DNA from 4 places in the Pseudomonas germanica genome. Region 4 is predicted to be linked to each of the others. Evidence: riboswitches for the same ligand, from Rfam matches in the RefSeq annotation. Region 4 holds a riboswitch; each other region holds the start of a gene.
The links. A riboswitch is a leader RNA that binds a small molecule or an ion and turns the genes downstream of it on or off. The one in region 4 is predicted to bind cobalamin.

Region 1: it holds a riboswitch for cobalamin, as region 4 does, so the genes downstream of both, J0G10_RS17490 (CbtB domain-containing protein) here and J0G10_RS13470 (ABC transporter substrate-binding protein) in region 4, are expected to answer to the same signal.
Region 2: it holds a riboswitch for cobalamin, as region 4 does, so the genes downstream of both, J0G10_RS14225 (TonB-dependent receptor plug domain-containing protein) here and J0G10_RS13470 (ABC transporter substrate-binding protein) in region 4, are expected to answer to the same signal.
Region 3: it holds a riboswitch for cobalamin, as region 4 does, so the genes downstream of both, cobO (cob(I)yrinic acid a,c-diamide adenosyltransferase) here and J0G10_RS13470 (ABC transporter substrate-binding protein) in region 4, are expected to answer to the same signal.

Annotation. Positions count from the first base shown of each region.
Region 1 covers NZ_CP071586.1:3,948,761-3,952,654, forward strand. Annotated here, with positions in the region: gene J0G10_RS17475 (sugar phosphate isomerase/epimerase family protein) at 1-650, shown strand, start outside; gene J0G10_RS17480 (AzlC family ABC transporter permease) at 640-1,332, shown strand; gene J0G10_RS17485 (hypothetical protein) at 1,325-1,651, shown strand; cobalamin riboswitch at 1,686-1,907, shown strand; gene J0G10_RS17490 (CbtB domain-containing protein) at 2,031-2,228, shown strand; gene J0G10_RS17495 (CbtA family protein) at 2,240-2,938, shown strand; gene J0G10_RS17500 (cobalamin biosynthesis protein) at 2,935-3,348, shown strand; gene cobM (precorrin-4 C(11)-methyltransferase) at 3,430-3,894, shown strand, end outside.
Region 2 covers NZ_CP071586.1:3,178,985-3,182,878, reverse strand. Annotated here, with positions in the region: gene J0G10_RS14235 (zinc-binding alcohol dehydrogenase family protein) at 1-487, opposite strand, end outside; gene J0G10_RS14230 (LysR family transcriptional regulator) at 598-1,491, shown strand; cobalamin riboswitch at 1,539-1,744, shown strand; gene J0G10_RS14225 (TonB-dependent receptor plug domain-containing protein) at 1,837-3,774, shown strand; gene J0G10_RS14220 ((2Fe-2S) ferredoxin domain-containing protein) at 3,774-3,894, shown strand, end outside.
Region 3 covers NZ_CP071586.1:2,149,842-2,153,735, reverse strand. Annotated here, with positions in the region: gene bluB (5,6-dimethylbenzimidazole synthase) at 1-333, opposite strand, end outside; gene J0G10_RS09545 (cobyrinate a,c-diamide synthase) at 330-1,730, opposite strand; gene cobO (cob(I)yrinic acid a,c-diamide adenosyltransferase) at 1,727-2,338, opposite strand; cobalamin riboswitch at 2,420-2,649, opposite strand; gene J0G10_RS09535 (hypothetical protein) at 2,813-3,397, shown strand; gene J0G10_RS09530 (PQQ-dependent sugar dehydrogenase) at 3,464-3,894, shown strand, end outside.
Region 4 covers NZ_CP071586.1:3,001,389-3,005,282, reverse strand. Annotated here, with positions in the region: gene phnX (phosphonoacetaldehyde hydrolase) at 1-497, shown strand, start outside; gene J0G10_RS13480 (hypothetical protein) at 567-836, opposite strand; gene J0G10_RS13475 (Ppx/GppA family phosphatase) at 845-1,780, shown strand; cobalamin riboswitch at 1,823-2,016, shown strand; gene J0G10_RS13470 (ABC transporter substrate-binding protein) at 2,161-3,174, shown strand; gene J0G10_RS13465 (FecCD family ABC transporter permease) at 3,183-3,894, shown strand, end outside.

The sequences.
Region 1 (3,894 bases), 950 kb from region 4:
CCGGATGGTGGGGTCGCCAGTACAACCTGTGTTCCCCGGATTTGACTGAACGTGCCCAAGCGGTGGACTGCCTGAGTGCCGCCGTGGAGTTTTCCCACGAGGCCGGCGCCACCAGCGTCACTTTTCATCCCGGCTACAAAGATCAACTGGAAAACGGCGAACTGCTGGACAACCTGATAGTAGCGATCAACGAGGTGACCAAGCGCTGCAACACCGATGGCATCGCCCTGTGCCTGGAGAACATGGGCGGTCAGCGGCCGAAATTCCCGGTCTTCACCGTCGAGGAACACCTGCGCTTTCACAAGGAGACCGGGTGCTTCGTGACCATCGACGTGACGCATCTGTGCTCACTGCTGCCGTATGGTGAAAGCCTGTTCAAAGCCATTGCCGATCTGGCGCCGGTTACCCGGCATCTGCACATTGCCGACCTCAACAACACCCACCATCAACATCTGCCGATTGGCGAAGGCAACTTGCGCCTGAGCGATGTGCTCAATCGCTTCGCGGTCAACGGCTATCGGGGTGTGGCCGTGGTGGAAGAGTTCATTCCGCGCTTCTCCACCGAGTACTACCTGGAAAAAGCCCTGGCCTATAAGAACGGCGTAGAGCAATTGCTGGCCGGCTCGCGGCACAGCACTCATGCTGGTTGAGTCGAACCTGGCAAAACCGGCGTCGCGCAGCGAGATCGCGACCGGTATCCGCGATGCGCTACCGTTCGTCTTCTCTCTGCTGCTGACCTTCACCCTGATCGGCATGCTCGGGCGCCGCCATGGTCTGGATCTTCCGGCCATGGTGGTTTTCAGCGGTACGGTAATGGCCTCGCCGTTGCAACTGACGCTGCTGGAAACCCCCGCGCACCTGCTTAACGCCTTTGGCGTGCTGGTCTCGGCGCTGAGTATCAACTTGCGTTTTCTGGTCTTCACACTGAGCCTGAAATCCAGCCTCCAGGGCCCGGTCAAAGCGTTCGTCCCCGCCCTGGCGGTGATGGCAAATGCGGCTTTCACGTTGATGTCGATCCGCAAGGATCAGCAACCGATCAGCCGCCCGTATGCCAACACCGTGTGCTTTCTGCTGTACGCCGCCGCCCTGCTTGGCACCGTGGTCGGGTATTGCTTCGCCAGCGTGGCCGACAACGCAGTGATGGATCACGTCAGTGTGGTGATCGCGATTTTCATCAGCGCTTCGCTTGGCAAGATGGCCCGCGACCGTCACAGCTTCCATGCGCAATGGATTGCCGGCCTGGCCACCGCCGCGAGCTTGCTGTGGCTGGGCGAGGTCAGCTTGCTGCTGGTGCTAGCCATCACCGTTCTGACGAGCTATGTCTATGATTGAACCTGGTACTTTCTGGCTGTACGTACTGATTTGCGCGCTGGTTTCGATCGTCTGCCGCTTGCTGCCGCTGGCCGTCGATGTCGAACGGCTTTCGGCAACTGCCCGCGCTTTCATCGATCGTCTGGGAAAATACACATCGGTGGCGATGCTCGTCAGCCTGCTGGCGGTCTCACTCTATCCTTTGGCCAGCCAGCACCTGGCGGCCATGCCATGGATCCTGCCGGTGGCGTTGGCGTGGCTGCTGAGCCTGACGCGAATCAAATCCTATTATGCGTTCCTGATGGCGCTGGGGGTGTACGTCCTGCTGATCATGCGCTAGGCGCCGATTGACTCAAATCCCCCGCCCATGCTCTCCTACACAACTTGTTACGGGTGCCCTTCACAGGGTGAAACGGGAAACCGGTGAATCATGTGCTTTACTCAAGCCCATGTCAGTCCGGTGCTGCCCCCGCAACGGTAAGCGAGCGAAGCGTCAAAACCACTGTGCCGATACGGTATGGGAAGGTGACGCTTGCAGGTCGGCCTGACGCCAACCCCTCGTGAGCCCGGAGACCGGCCCGCAACACACAGCCCGCATTTGTGCGGCGCTGCACATAACAAACCCGCGGTGGGCGGGCGCTGTTCGAACCTCTGCGAGCCCGACCCGCAGGGGTTTTCATGCGCTCTATTCACCCGCTGACACTCCAGAGGGAAGCGCCATGTCGATCATCAGCAGCACCGGCAGCAACACGGACAAAATCGCCAGCACCACCACCCTGAGCCAACGCCTGACCGCCGCGATCTTTGCATCGATCCTCGGCGCCAGTCTGGTTTACTTTGCCGGCTTCTCGCACATCGAAGCGGTGCACAACGCCGCCCACGATACCCGCCACAGCGCCGCGTTCCCGTGCCATTGAGACCTGCCGACATGATCAAGCGTATCGCGCAAACTGCAGGTTTCTCTGGTCTGCTGGCCGCCCTGCTCCTCACTCTGCTGCAAAGCTTCTGGGTTTCGCCGCTGATTCTGCAGGCGGAAACCTTCGAGAAGTCCGAGCCGGTGGCGGTTCACGAACACGCCGCTGGCGTGGCTGCGCACACCCATGATGCCGAGGCCTGGGAGCCGGAAGACGGCTGGCAGCGCGTAGTCTCGACCACTGGCGGTAATCTGGTCGTAGCCGTCGGTTTCGCCCTGATGCTCGCCGGCCTCTACACCCTGCGCGCGCCGACCAAAACTTCGCAGGGCCTGCTCTGGGGCCTGGCCGGTTACGCGACGTTCGTGCTTGCTCCGACCTTGGGCCTGCCACCAGAACTGCCGGGCACCGCTGCGGCCGATCTGGCTTCGCGGCAGACGTGGTGGATCGGCACGGCCGCTTCGACGGCTGTAGGTCTGTCGCTGATCGCGTTCAGCCGTCACTGGCTGATGAAGGTCCTCGGTGTGGCCATCCTCGCTGTGCCCCACGTGATCGGCGCACCGCAACCGGAAGTGCATTCGATGCTCGCCCCCGAAGCACTCGAAGCTCAGTTCAAAATCGCTTCGCAGTTGACCAACGTGGCGTTCTGGCTGGCCCTGGGCCTGATCAGCGCCTGGTTGTTCCGCCGCAACAGCGCTGGTCAATACCACGCATGACCGATGACCGCGCAGCGCCGACCTTCGTGGTCGGCCTGGGCTGCCAGCGCGGCTGCCCGGCCAGTACGCTGCGCGCGTTACTCGATCAAGCGTTACAGGCGCATCGCATTGAGCTTGAGGCGGTGAAAGCGCTGGCCAGTATCGACTTGAAGCGCGACGAGCCCGGCCTGCAAGAACTTGCTGCACAACTGGCTCTGCCCCTGCTGTACTTCAGCAGTGACGAACTGGCCAGCTACCAACAGCGGCTCAGTCACCATTCACAGATTGCTTACGAACGCACCGGTTGCTACGGCGTCGCCGAAAGTGCCGCGCTTGCGCTCGCTGAACAGCTGATTCAAGCGCCGGCAAAACTGCTGATCTCCCGGCAAAAATATGCTCAGGCAACGCTGGCATTGGCCGGCGCGGCGTAAAATCCCGATAATCCCCGCCATTGATCATGAGCGTTGTTCATCTGCAACGCAGTCGTGCCCTCTTTTACTCAGGATTCAACGATGACCGTCTACTTCATCGGCGCCGGCCCCGGCGACCCGGAATTGATCACTGTCAAAGGCCAGCGGCTGATTCGCAGTTGCCCGGTGATTATCTACGCAGGTTCGCTAGTGCCGGCGGCGGTACTCGACGGCCATCAAGCCGAAACGGTGGTGAACAGCGCCGAATTACATCTGGAACAGATCATCGAATTGATCAAGACCGCGCATGCCAAGGGTCAGGATGTGGCGCGGGTGCATTCCGGCGATCCGAGTCTGTATGGCGCGATTGGCGAGCAGATCCGTTATCTGCGTGAGCTGGATATTCCGTTCGAGATCATTCCCGGCGTGACGGCCACCGCAGCCTGTGCGGCGCTGCTTGGCGCGGAATTGACGCTGCCGGACGTGTCGCAAAGCGTGATTCTGACTCGCTATGCCGACAAAACCGCGATGCCGGCAGGCGAAGAGCTTGGCAGTCTGGCGCAGCAT
Region 2 (3,894 bases), 180 kb from region 4:
TCGAACCGACGCCGCCCGCTGCCCCCGTGATCAACAGGCACTTGCCCTGCCCTGAACCTTCGGTGACACCGAGACGGTCAAACAACAGCTCCCAGGCGGTGATCGAGGTCAACGGCAATGCCGCGGCATCCGCAGCACTTAACGAACGCGGTTTGTGCCCGACGATTCGCTCGTCCACCAAATGAAATTCGCTATAACTGCCGGTGCGGGCAAGGGAGCCTGCGTAGAACACTTCGTCGCCAGGCTGAAACAGCGTCACTTCAGCCCCGACCTCGCGGACAATACCGGCGGCATCCCAGCCGAGGATTTTCGGTTCTTTGGTGAAAGTTCCGGCGCGTACTTTGGTATCGACCGGATTGACCGACACCGCACGAACTTCTACGAGCAAATCCCGGGGGCCGGGAGTTGGCACCGGAAGGTCGATGTCCTGCAACGATTGCGGATCTTCAATGGGCAAAGCGTGTTGGGTGAAGGTGATGGCTTTCATGGAAACTCGCTGTCTGAAGAGCTGATGTGCTCGCTTGCCGCCATCTTCGACTTCCCAAGCACAAAGAAAAACCAGCAGAATGCGCCAACACTTTCACTGCAGGAGTGAAAATGATCCGCATCGATGATCTTGGTTTGTTCACCCGCAGCGCCGCGCTGGGCAGCTTCACCGCTGCCGCCCATGAGGCGGATTTATTGCCCGGTCAGGTTGCCGCGGCGATCAAGCGTCTGGAGCGTGAGCTGGACGTGCGCCTGTTTGCGCGCACCACCCGCAGCCTGCGATTAACCGCCGAGGGCGAGCAATACTTGCCCACCGCCCACTCGGTGCTGGAGGCGCTCAAGCAAGGCAAGGAAAACCTGCGCGGTGAAAGCGCCACGTTGCGCGGCGTGTTGCAAGTGACGGCGCCGTCCGATCTGGGGCGCAACATTTTGCTGCCGTGGCTCACACTGTTTCGCCGCCAGCACCCGGAACTGACCTTGCGCTTTTCCCTGTCGGACCAGATGGCCGACTTGTTTCGTGACCCGGTAGACGTGGCGATTCGATACGGCTCGAATGAAGATGCCAACTACGTGGCGCTGCCGCTGGCACCGTGGAACCGGCGGGTGCTGGTCGCCGCACCGGAATACGTGGAGCGCCACGGATACCCGCAAACGCCGGACGATCTGCACAACCACGCTTGCCTGCTCTACCAGCAAGGCGGCCGGATCTACGACAAGTGGAGCCTGGGCAGTGAAACGATCCAGGTCTCGGGACCGATGTTCAGCGACGACGCCGACATCGTGCGCCGCTGGGCGTTGAGCGGCGAAGGCATCGCCAACAAATCCTGGCTGGACGTCAGTGCAGACGTGATCGCAGGGCGACTGGTCGTGCTACTGAAGGATTTTCCCGGCAATGCCTCACCGTTGAGTCTGGTGTGCCCGCATCGCAAGCAGATCACCCCGGCGGTGTCTCAGCTTTATGCGTGGTTGAGTGGCCAGTTTGTCGCTCTGGAACGCATCCAATAGCTCCCCCCCGTTGGTTGCCACATTGACGAGACGCTCCTCGAATGTTCAGATGCCGGCCAGTTTCAGGTGTCCCATGCCGCCGTGCATGGGGTGAAACGGGAAACCGGTACGTTCTTTTCGAACAAGTCCGGTGCTGCCCCCGCAACGGTATGCGCGTGATGTTTTCAATACACCACTGTGGCCAGACGGCCATGGGAAGGTGAAAACCTCGATACGCGCGAGCCCGGAGACCGGCCTGGAATTTCGTTTGGCAAAATCCTGCGGTGGGCGGGCATGGGCCGGTATTGGCTGCGCGCGATGCCTTCTCTTGCATGCTCTTCTGCGAAGATCCTTTTCGAGAAGACAATGATTCGACCTTTCAACACTTCTGCTCCAACCCTGTTCCTTGGCTGCCTGTTCAGCCCGCTGCTACTGGCCGACGACGCGCCGCTGGAACTCAATCAACAAATCGTTTCCGCACCGTCGGTGGAGTCCACCACCGTCGCCGACATGGCCAGATTCGGCAGCAAGGTCGAAATCGTCAGCCGCGAACAGATCGAACGCGCCGGCCCCAGCGCCGATGTCAGCCGCGTGATGCAGATGTTCATTCCAGGCTTGTATGTTGCGCCGAAAAACGGCCCTTTCGACTACGGCACCTATTCGCTGCTCGGCGGGCGCAACGACGACACGCTGATCCTGCTCGACGGCGTGCGCCTGAACAATCGCCTGTACGGCGGCCTCTATCTGGACACCCTGCCGGCCAACGCCATCGAACGCATCGAAGTGCTCAAGGGTGGGCAGAGCCTGTTGTTCGGCACCCAGGCCGTGTCCGGTGTGATCAACATCGTCACCCGCAGCCCGCAATCGCGCAAAGCCGCCGGCGAAGTGAATCTAGGCGTCGACAGCTTTGGCGGCACCACCGAAGACGCCCGCGTCGAGAATATCTTCACTAACGGCTTCGGCGACCTCGGTTTGTTGGCGTACGTCAGTCACAACGTCTCCGACGGTTACCAGCCCTATCGCAACCGCGACATGAAAAACGATTCCGGCAAGGATCGCGCCTACGAAGTCACCACGTTCGGCGGCAAGGCGATTCAGTCGTTCGACGACGATTCGCGGCTGGAGCTGTTTTACCAATACGCCGACGCCAACCTCGATTTCGCCCGCCCGGTCGACAACCACAAGACCACTAACGACCGCGTGCAGCAGATCGCCACGGCGACCTTCGAGCAGGCCGTCAATGAGCGCCTGAGCTACTTCGTCAAAGGCCATATCAACGACTGGGACACGCGTTATACCCGCGTCAACAACCGGGAGGGCGGCGGCACCAAAGTCATTAACCACAACGACTATTGGGGCTTCACCGACTGGGGTGTGCAGGCCGAAGGCAAGGCTGAATTGCCCGGCGATCATGTACTGGTGTTTGGCACCGACAATCAATGGTTCAAGGGCCAGGATGATGTGTTGATCATCGATAACGACAAGGCCGAAGCCCACGCTTTCTACACGCAACTGCGTCCGCAGATCGACGCCCTGCCCGACTGGCACCCGAGCATAGGCGTTCGCCACGAAGCCATGAGCGGCGGCGACAGTGCCACGGTCGGCATGCTCACTTCGCTGTATGACCTCAACGACAACTGGTCGGTGCGCGGTCAGTACGGCAGCGCCTACAAACTGCCGAACGCCGAGCAGCTGTTCGTCAATGAACCGGGCGACGAGATCGGCAATCGCAACCTGAAGCCGGAAAAAAGCCGCAATGCGGAGCTGGGTGTCGACTACAAAGGCTTTCTGCTCGACCGCGAATTCAGCGCCAGCGTGACCCTGTTCAAACGCAAGATCGACGACTTGATCACCCTCGACGACATTCAATGGGTCAACGGTGAAGGCCAGGTGCGTATGCGTGGTTTCGAGGCCGACGCCAAACTCGCGCTCAACGATCAGTGGAGCCTGCAAGCGGACATGACCCGCGACCTCACCGAATCGCGCAGCGGTGTGACCCTCAACGATATCCCGAGCTTCTTCGCCCGCTCGCGCGTGGGCTATGAATCGGAAAGCCGCCTGTGGGGTGCCGGCGGTGCGATCCGCTACATTCGTGACATCAAAAGCTCGAAGCAGGTCGAGTACGGCAATTATTCAGTGGTCGACGCCGACGCCTATCGCTACCTCGACAACGCCCACCAACACCGCGTAAGCCTGCTGGTGGAGAACCTGTTCGACCGTGATTACGTCACCAGCCGTTCGAGCAACATCGATAACCTCGGCCGGCCGTTCACCTCCGAAGTGCGCTACACGTACCGCTTCTGATGAGTGACATCAAAACCGTCGACGGCGTCGACACGCACCCGGACTGGTCGCAGGTGCCCGAGCATGCGCGCCATGTATTCGTCTGCACCGGCCCGCGTTGCACCCAGCGCGGCGCGTTGC
Region 3 (3,894 bases), 850 kb from region 4:
CAACGCGGCGACCAGCACTTCGGCGCAATCATTGATGCCTTCGACCTTGAGCTTCATGAACTCGTCACTGCGCTCGCCGAGGGCTTCGGCTGTGCGGATGCGTTCTTCTTCCACTAGATTCTGGATCTGCCCGCGCAGGCTGCGGTCGCTGATGCGGATGAAGCGCCAGGGCTGCATCAGGCCGACGCTTGGGGCCTGGTGGGCGGCTTCCAGTAGTCGGCGCAACAGCTCCGGCTCGACGCTGCCGCCGGTGAAGTGGCGCATGTCGCGGCGTTCGGCGATGGCTCTATAAACCGCTTCGCGCTCGGCTTCGGAGAATGTGTTGTCGGTCATGACCTCTTCGCGAGCAGGCTCGCTCCCACAGGGGATTGCATTGCTTCAGTCACCACCGTCTCAACTGTGGGAGCGGGCCTGCTCGCGAAGGCGCCTTCGGAATCAGGCGCAAACAGTGCAGCGACAGCCACAGGATTCGACGGAAAATAAAAGTGCACATAAGAAGCCGTCATCCGCCCCTCACGATAAACCGCCTCGGCGCCACGCCCCCCATTCGGGCTCAAGCCACGCGCAATCGGCGTCAACTCAGTCGTCGTCAACGAATGATGATAAGTGTGCCCGCGCAACGACCCTTCCGGCAGATCCACCGCTTGCAACGCCAACGCCGCCAGACGCTTCTGCATCACCGCATCGCCCTTAAGCAGCCCGACCAATTCAGCGCGGGTACCTTCAACGTCAGTCAACGAATCGAGCAGATACAGCATCCCGCCACACTCGGCGAGCAACGGCTTACCCGCCGCATGATGCGCGCGAATCGCCTCACACATCGCGGTGTTCTGCGACAACGCAACGTGGTGCAGTTCCGGATACCCACCGGGCAAATATAGGCTGTCCGCTTCAGGCAATTGCGTGTCGCGGATCGGCGAGAAGAAACTCAACTCGGCGCCCATCGCCCGCAATAGATCGAGACTCGCGCCGTAGGTAAAAGCAAACGCTTCATCACGGGCGACGGCAATTCGCACATTCTTCAGCAACGGCTCGACAGCGATCACGTCCGGTGCAGCAAACTCCACGGCCGGTGGCAGCGCTACCTCGCAACTGCTGGCCAATGCGTCGGCGGCGGCGTCGAGACGCACATCCAGATCATTCAATTCACTGGCCTGGACCAGGCCGAGATGACGACTTGGCAACTCGATGCCCGTCTCACGGGACAATGCGCCATACCAACGCAGGCCTTCGGTGAGGCTGCCTTCGAGCAATTGCGCATGGCGCAAGGTGCCGACACGGTTGGCCAGCACGCCAGCAAACGGCAAGTCCGGCTGATACCTGGCCAAACCGAGCGCCAACGCACCAAAAGTCTGTGCCATGGCCGTGCCGTCGATCACACCGAGCACCGGCACGCCGAAGTGCCGCGCCAGATCGGCGCTGGAAGGCGTGCCGTCGAACAGGCCCATCACGCCTTCGATCAGAATCAGATCCGCCTCATTGGCGGCTTCCCACAACAGACGACGACTTTCCTGCTCGCCGACCATCCACATGTCCAGTTGATACACCGGCGCACCGCTGGCGCGCTCGAGAATCATCGGATCAAGGAAGTCCGGGCCGCATTTGAACACGCGCACTTTGCGCCCCTGATTGCGATGCAAACGGGCGAGCGCGGCGGTGACGGTGGTCTTGCCCTGACCGGAGGCCGGCGCGGCGATGAGCACCGCCGGGCAGTGACGTGGTTGATTCAAAGTTCGACGCCTTTCTGCGCTTTGATGCCGGCCTGGAAAGCGTGTTTGAGCATGCCCATTTCGGTGACCGTGTCGCCCATCTCGATCATTTCCGGCTTGGCCGCGCGACCGGTGACGATCACATGCTGCATCGGCGGACGCGCCTGCAAATCGCTGAGCACCTGATCAAGATCGAGGTAGCCGTGCTTGAGGGCGATGTTCAATTCGTCGAGCACCACCAGGCCGATCGACGGATCACGCAGCAATTCACGGGACACGGCCCACGCGGCTTCGGCGGCGGCGATGTCGCGCTGACGATCCTGGGTTTCCCAAGTGAAGCCCTCGCCCATCACGTGAAAGCGCACTTGCTCGGGGAAGCGCCGGAAGAACAACTCTTCGCCGGTGCTGTTGCGGCCCTTGATGAACTGCACCACACCGCACTGCATGCCGTGGCCCATGGCGCGGGCGAGCATGCCGAACGCCGAGCTGCTTTTGCCTTTGCCATTGCCGGTGAGCACCAGCACCAGGCCGCACTCGTCGGGCGAGTTGGCAATGCGTTCGTCGATCACGGCTTTTTTGCGCTGCATACGCGCCAGATGGCGTTCGTCGCGCTCGGGGGAATCAGTCATGGGGGAGCTCTCCGTTGAGGCTGGATAACGGCGGGCAGGCACAAGAATAGAAGGCAAAAAGCCTGGCATCGCCCACCGTGATGCCGCTGGATGGATCAGGCCGGTCTCCGGGCTCATGAGCGGCGCATGCCTGACTGCGCGCCTTCCCGCTTCTTTCGAGGCAGTGGCTCAAGGCGCAGTTTTCACTCATTTACCGTTGCGGGGGCAGCGCCGGGATCGTGGTGGTTCTTCGTGCGAAGACAACCCTCACCGGCTTCCCTGTTTCACTCTGTCGACGCAGGTCACAGAGCACCTGAAACAAGCCGCGAAGGTTAGAGGGTTGGGGGTGGAGCGTCAATTAAAGAGGCGGCCATCGGGCGAATAACTGCCGCCGATCACTTATCTGCCGCCAATCTTGTGCCACACTGATACAAATGATATCAAAGAGCCATGCTTTTCTCGAAAAGCCCACTACAACAATAAAGGATGATGACGATGCAAGGCATGATCATCAGCAACCCGCGCCTGGAATTCCTGCGCCCGGTGCTTGAACGCTGGTTTGACTGTATCGACCGCTACAACGCCGTGCGCGGCGACAGCGACACCCCTTACTGGCATGACGAGAAAGCCAATCTCGGAGTGCTCTCGGCCGCAGCCTGGATGGCTGAGCTGGTCACTTTGAACGACACTGCCACGCGCAAGCAGAACGAAGAAGGCGAGCGCAATGCCCGCGCCGATCTGTTTCTCGCCGGTGCCGAAGACCGCGCCTTTATCCAGGCCACTCAGCGCTGGCCAAAGGTTACCAACCTGAATCTGACTCAAGCCCTGCTGGACATCACCAACGACGCCAAACGCATCAGCTATGCCAGCGACCTCAAGCTCGGCTGCCTGTTTGTCGCGCCGCAGAAAGCCCAGCACAGCGCCAGCCCCGAAGAACTGCAAGACATGGTCGACGACCTGCAAAAGGAACACACCTGCGCGGTCGCCTGGTATTTCCCCTACGCCTACCGCAAATTGCGCAGCGAAGCGGGCAACTATCACCCGGGCATCGCCGTGCTGTTCAAGGAAGCCCGCGGCTGAGCAGTTGAACCATCGGGCTTGCGCCCTTCTCTATGATTAGGAATGCATTCATAGGGAAGATCAGCAATGCGCAAGCCCCAGCTCGTTTTTGTCATCGCCTTCGCCGGAGGGCTCGCCGCCTGTGGTGAATCCTCCAGCCTGCAAGTCTCCGACGGCACCGGCCCATCACCGAAATTGCCTGAACCAAACAAGACCCTGATTCCGACGGTTAACATTGCCCCGGCGATCGGCTGGCCCGACGGCGGCAAACCGACTGCGGCGGCTGGCACTCAGGTCGCGTCATTCGCCGAAGGCCTCGATCATCCGCGCTGGCTCTATGTGTTGCCCAACGGCGATGTGCTGGTGGCGGAAACCAACGCTCCACCCAAGCCTGATGACAGCAGCGGCATTCGTGGCTGGGTGATGAAGAAAGTCATGGGCAAGGCCGGCGCTGGCGTGCCGAGTCCGAACCGCATCACCTTGCTGCGTGACGCCGATCATGATGGCGTTGCCGAGAC
Region 4 (3,894 bases):
CACTCGAAGCCATTGCGGCATTGCGCGACAAGGGTTTGAAAATCGGTTCGTGCTCGGGCTACCCGGCGGTGGTGATGGCCAAGGTCGTCGAACTGGCGCGGGAAAATGGCTACGTCGCCGACCATGTCGTCGCCACCGATGAAGTGCCCAATGGCCGGCCGTATCCGGCGCAGGCCTTGGCCAACGTGATTGCCCTGGGCATCGATGACGTGGCCGCCTGCGTCAAGGTCGACGACACCTGGCCGGGGATTCTCGAAGGGCGCGCAGCCGGCATGTGGACGGTGGCATTGACCTGTTCCGGCAACGCACTGGGCCTGACCTATGAGCAATACAAGGCGTTGCCGTCGGATCGACTGGCGGAAGAGCGTGCGCGAATCGGCAAGATGTTCGCCCCTTCGCGCCCGCACTACCTGATCGACACCATCGCCGAGCTGCCCGAAGTGATCGACGACATCAATGCGCGCCTGGCCCGGGGCGAAACTCCGCAGTCCTGCTAATTGATCGTCCGCACCCCGCGCTGATCGTTCCCACGCTCTGCGTGGGAATGCAGCCCGTGACGCTCCGCGTCACTGGACGCAGAGCGTCCCTAGAGGCATTCCCACGCAGAGCGTGGGAACGATCAACAGCCAGATCGCGGGCAAAAAAAAGCTGCCAAAAATGGCAGCAAAAACTTTAAGAACACGCGATGTATTGACCGCAGCATAGACGCCGGATAATGACAGTGTCATGACAGCCGAAAATTCATTCAACCGCCCCGCCCCCGTCATCAGGATGTCATCAAGATCACGGCAGAATCCTCGCAAACCGTCTTGAGCCTCGCGACGGATGCTCTGCAAGGATTCCCATGAAAGACGACGCCTCGCTGTTTGCCGCCATCGACCTGGGTTCGAACGCCTTTCGCCTGATGATCGGCCAGTCGGTGCGCAGCCGCAAAGGCTTGCAGATTCAGGAAGTGAAAACCCTGCGCGAGCCGGTGCGCCTTGCCGAAGGCTTTGACGGTGGTGCGCTGGATGCACTGGCACTGGATCGCGGCTGGCAGGCGTTGGCGCGGTTCGGCAAGAAGCTGCGTGGTTTCGAGGCCGGCCGTGTTCGTGCGGTGGCCACCAGCGCGGTGCGTGAAGCGGACAACGCGCAACTTTTTCTGGCCAGTGCCGAGCGGCATCTGGGCTTTCCCATCGACGTCATTTGCGGCCATGAAGAGGCGCGGCTGGTCTACGCCGGCGTAACTCACGCCTTGCCCAGCGCCGACGACCTGCGCCTGGTAGTCGACATCGGCGGCGGCTCCACCGAGCTGATCCTCGGCCAGGGCTCACAACCCTTGTTAACCGAAAGCATCGCCATCGGCAGCGGCACCTTGAGCACGCGATTCTTTCGCGGCGGCGATGTGTCCGCCGGCGCGCTACAGGAGGCTGAACGCTTCGCCATTCTGCAGTTTGAACATGTCGCCAAGCGCTATCGCGCGCAAGGCTGGCAGCAGACCATCGGCTCTTCCGGCACCGCGCGCATGCTCGCCAAAGTGCTCAAGACCAATCGCCTCAACGACTTCGGTCAGGACGGCATCACCTACGGCGGACTGCTGCGCCTGTCGCTGCTGTTGTTGAAGGTAAACAACGTGCAACAACTCAAGCTTGCCGGTCTGCAACCACACCGCCAGAGCATTCTGCCCGGCGGTCTGGTGTTAATGCTGGCGGCATTCAAAGTATTCGGTATCGCACAAATGCTGCCCTCCGAACCGGGCCTGCGTTTGGGCGTATTGCACGGTTTGATGAGCCAACACTAATCCTCGCCACGGCAGATTCGTCTCCCCTTCAGCGGCTCGATCGACTACCATGCCGCCGTCGGTTCCCGAACGGGACTAATAGGGAATCCGAGGTGCTTGCACAGCACTGATCGGAACTGCCCCCGCAACTGTAGGTGCCGAGCCTGCTCCACGACTGCCACTGGGTGAATCCCGGGAAGGCCGGAGCCAGGCGATGACGCATCAGTCAGGAGACCTGCCGGCACAGTAATTACTAACCGGCGGGGTGTCCGGGAAGGACATCGTGCCGTGCGCGTCTTCGTTGGCTGCCCGGCCTTGCGCTGTTTTCCTGACCGCGTTCGATGGTGTGTTTCCAGACCGTACTCTCCCGCTCCCCGTACGGTTCCCCTGGAGACTGCCCCATGCTGCTGCCCCGCGTTGCCACCCTCTTTACCGGCCTGAGCCTTGGCGCCCTGGCGCAGGCGGCACCGACTGTCTATCCACTGACGGTCGAGAACTGCGGCAGCACCCTGACCTTCCAGCACGCACCGACGCGCACCGTGACCATCGGCCAGGCCGGCACGGAAATGCTCTACGCCATGGGCCTGGGCGACAAAGTCGTCGGCACCTCGTTGTGGTTCAACAATGTGCTGGCCAAATACAAAGCGCAGGATGACAAGATCGAGCGTCTGGCTGACAACGAACCGAGTTTCGAATCGGTGATCGGCAAGCGTCCGGAACTGGTCGCCGTGGAACTGGAATGGATGGTCGGCCCGCAAGGCGCGGTGGGCACTCGCGAGCAGTTTCATGAACTGAAGATTCCGACCTATCTGCTGCCTTCCGATTGCGAAGCCAAGGACAACCTCGTCGGCGCCGATGGCACGCGACTGGCGCCGTTTCGCATCGAGACGATTTACAAAAGCGTGAGCCAACTGGCGCAGATCTTCGATGTTCAGGAGCGTGGCCAGCAGCTCAATGATCAACTCAAGGCCAGTCTCGCCAAATCGATTGCCACCGCCCAAGGCAAACAGCTCAAAGACGCCAGCGCGCTGGTGTGGTTCTCCAGCGCACAAATGGACATCGAGCCGTTCGTGGCCGGGCACAAAGGCGTTCCCGATTTCATGCTCAGCACCCTCGGCGTGCGCAACGTGGTGGCGTCCGATGAGGAGTGGCCAACCGTCGGTTGGGAAACCATCGCCAAGGCCAATCCGACCTTCCTGGTCATCGCGCGCATGGATCGTCGACGTTTCCCCGCCGACGACTATGAAAAGAAACTCGCCTTCCTGCGCAGTGATCCGGTGACGCGCAACATGGACGCGGTGAAGCACAACCGCATCATCATTCTTGATGCCATGGCCATGCAGGCCAGCCTGCGCATGTTCGAGGGCATTGAGCAATTGGCCACGGCCATCAACGGCTATGACCTGTCGCAATGAGTGCCAGCCTGATCCGCACGCTCCTGGCCCTGGCGACCCTGTTGATTGCAGTGGTCGCCGGCGTGGCCATCGGTGAAACCTCGATTGCACCGGACGTGGTGTTGCAAGTGCTAGCGAACAAATTGTGGGGCGCCGGGCATGTCCTCGACCCGATCGATGAAGGCATCGTCTGGAACTACCGCCTGACCCGGGCATTGGTCGCGGCGGCATGCGGTGCCGGCTTAGCGACCTGCGGAGTGATTTTGCAGTCGCTGCTGCGCAATCCGTTGGCCGATCCGTATCTGCTGGGCATTTCTGCCGGCGCCTCGACCGGGGCCGTGATGGTCGCGCTGCTTGGCGTAGGTGCCGGGATCATCTCACTCTCGGTCGGTGCCTTCGCCGGCGCGGTCACGGCGTTCGTGCTGGTGATTGTGCTGGCGCGGGTCAGCGGCTCCGCCAGCGGTACCGGGCAGATCATTCTCGCGGGGATCGCCGGTTCGCAGCTGTTCAATGCGCTGACGGCGTTTCTGATCACCCGCTCGGCAAGCTCCGAGCAGGCACGCGGGATCATGTTCTGGCTGCTGGGCAATCTCGGCGGCGTGCGCTGGCCGTCGGTGTGGCTGGCGGTGCCAGTGGCCGTGTTGGGGTTGGTTGTGTGCCTGTGGCATCGGCGGGCGCTGGATGCATTTACCTTTGGTGCGGATTCGGCGGCGTCGCTCGGCATTCCGGTGCGGCGTGTGC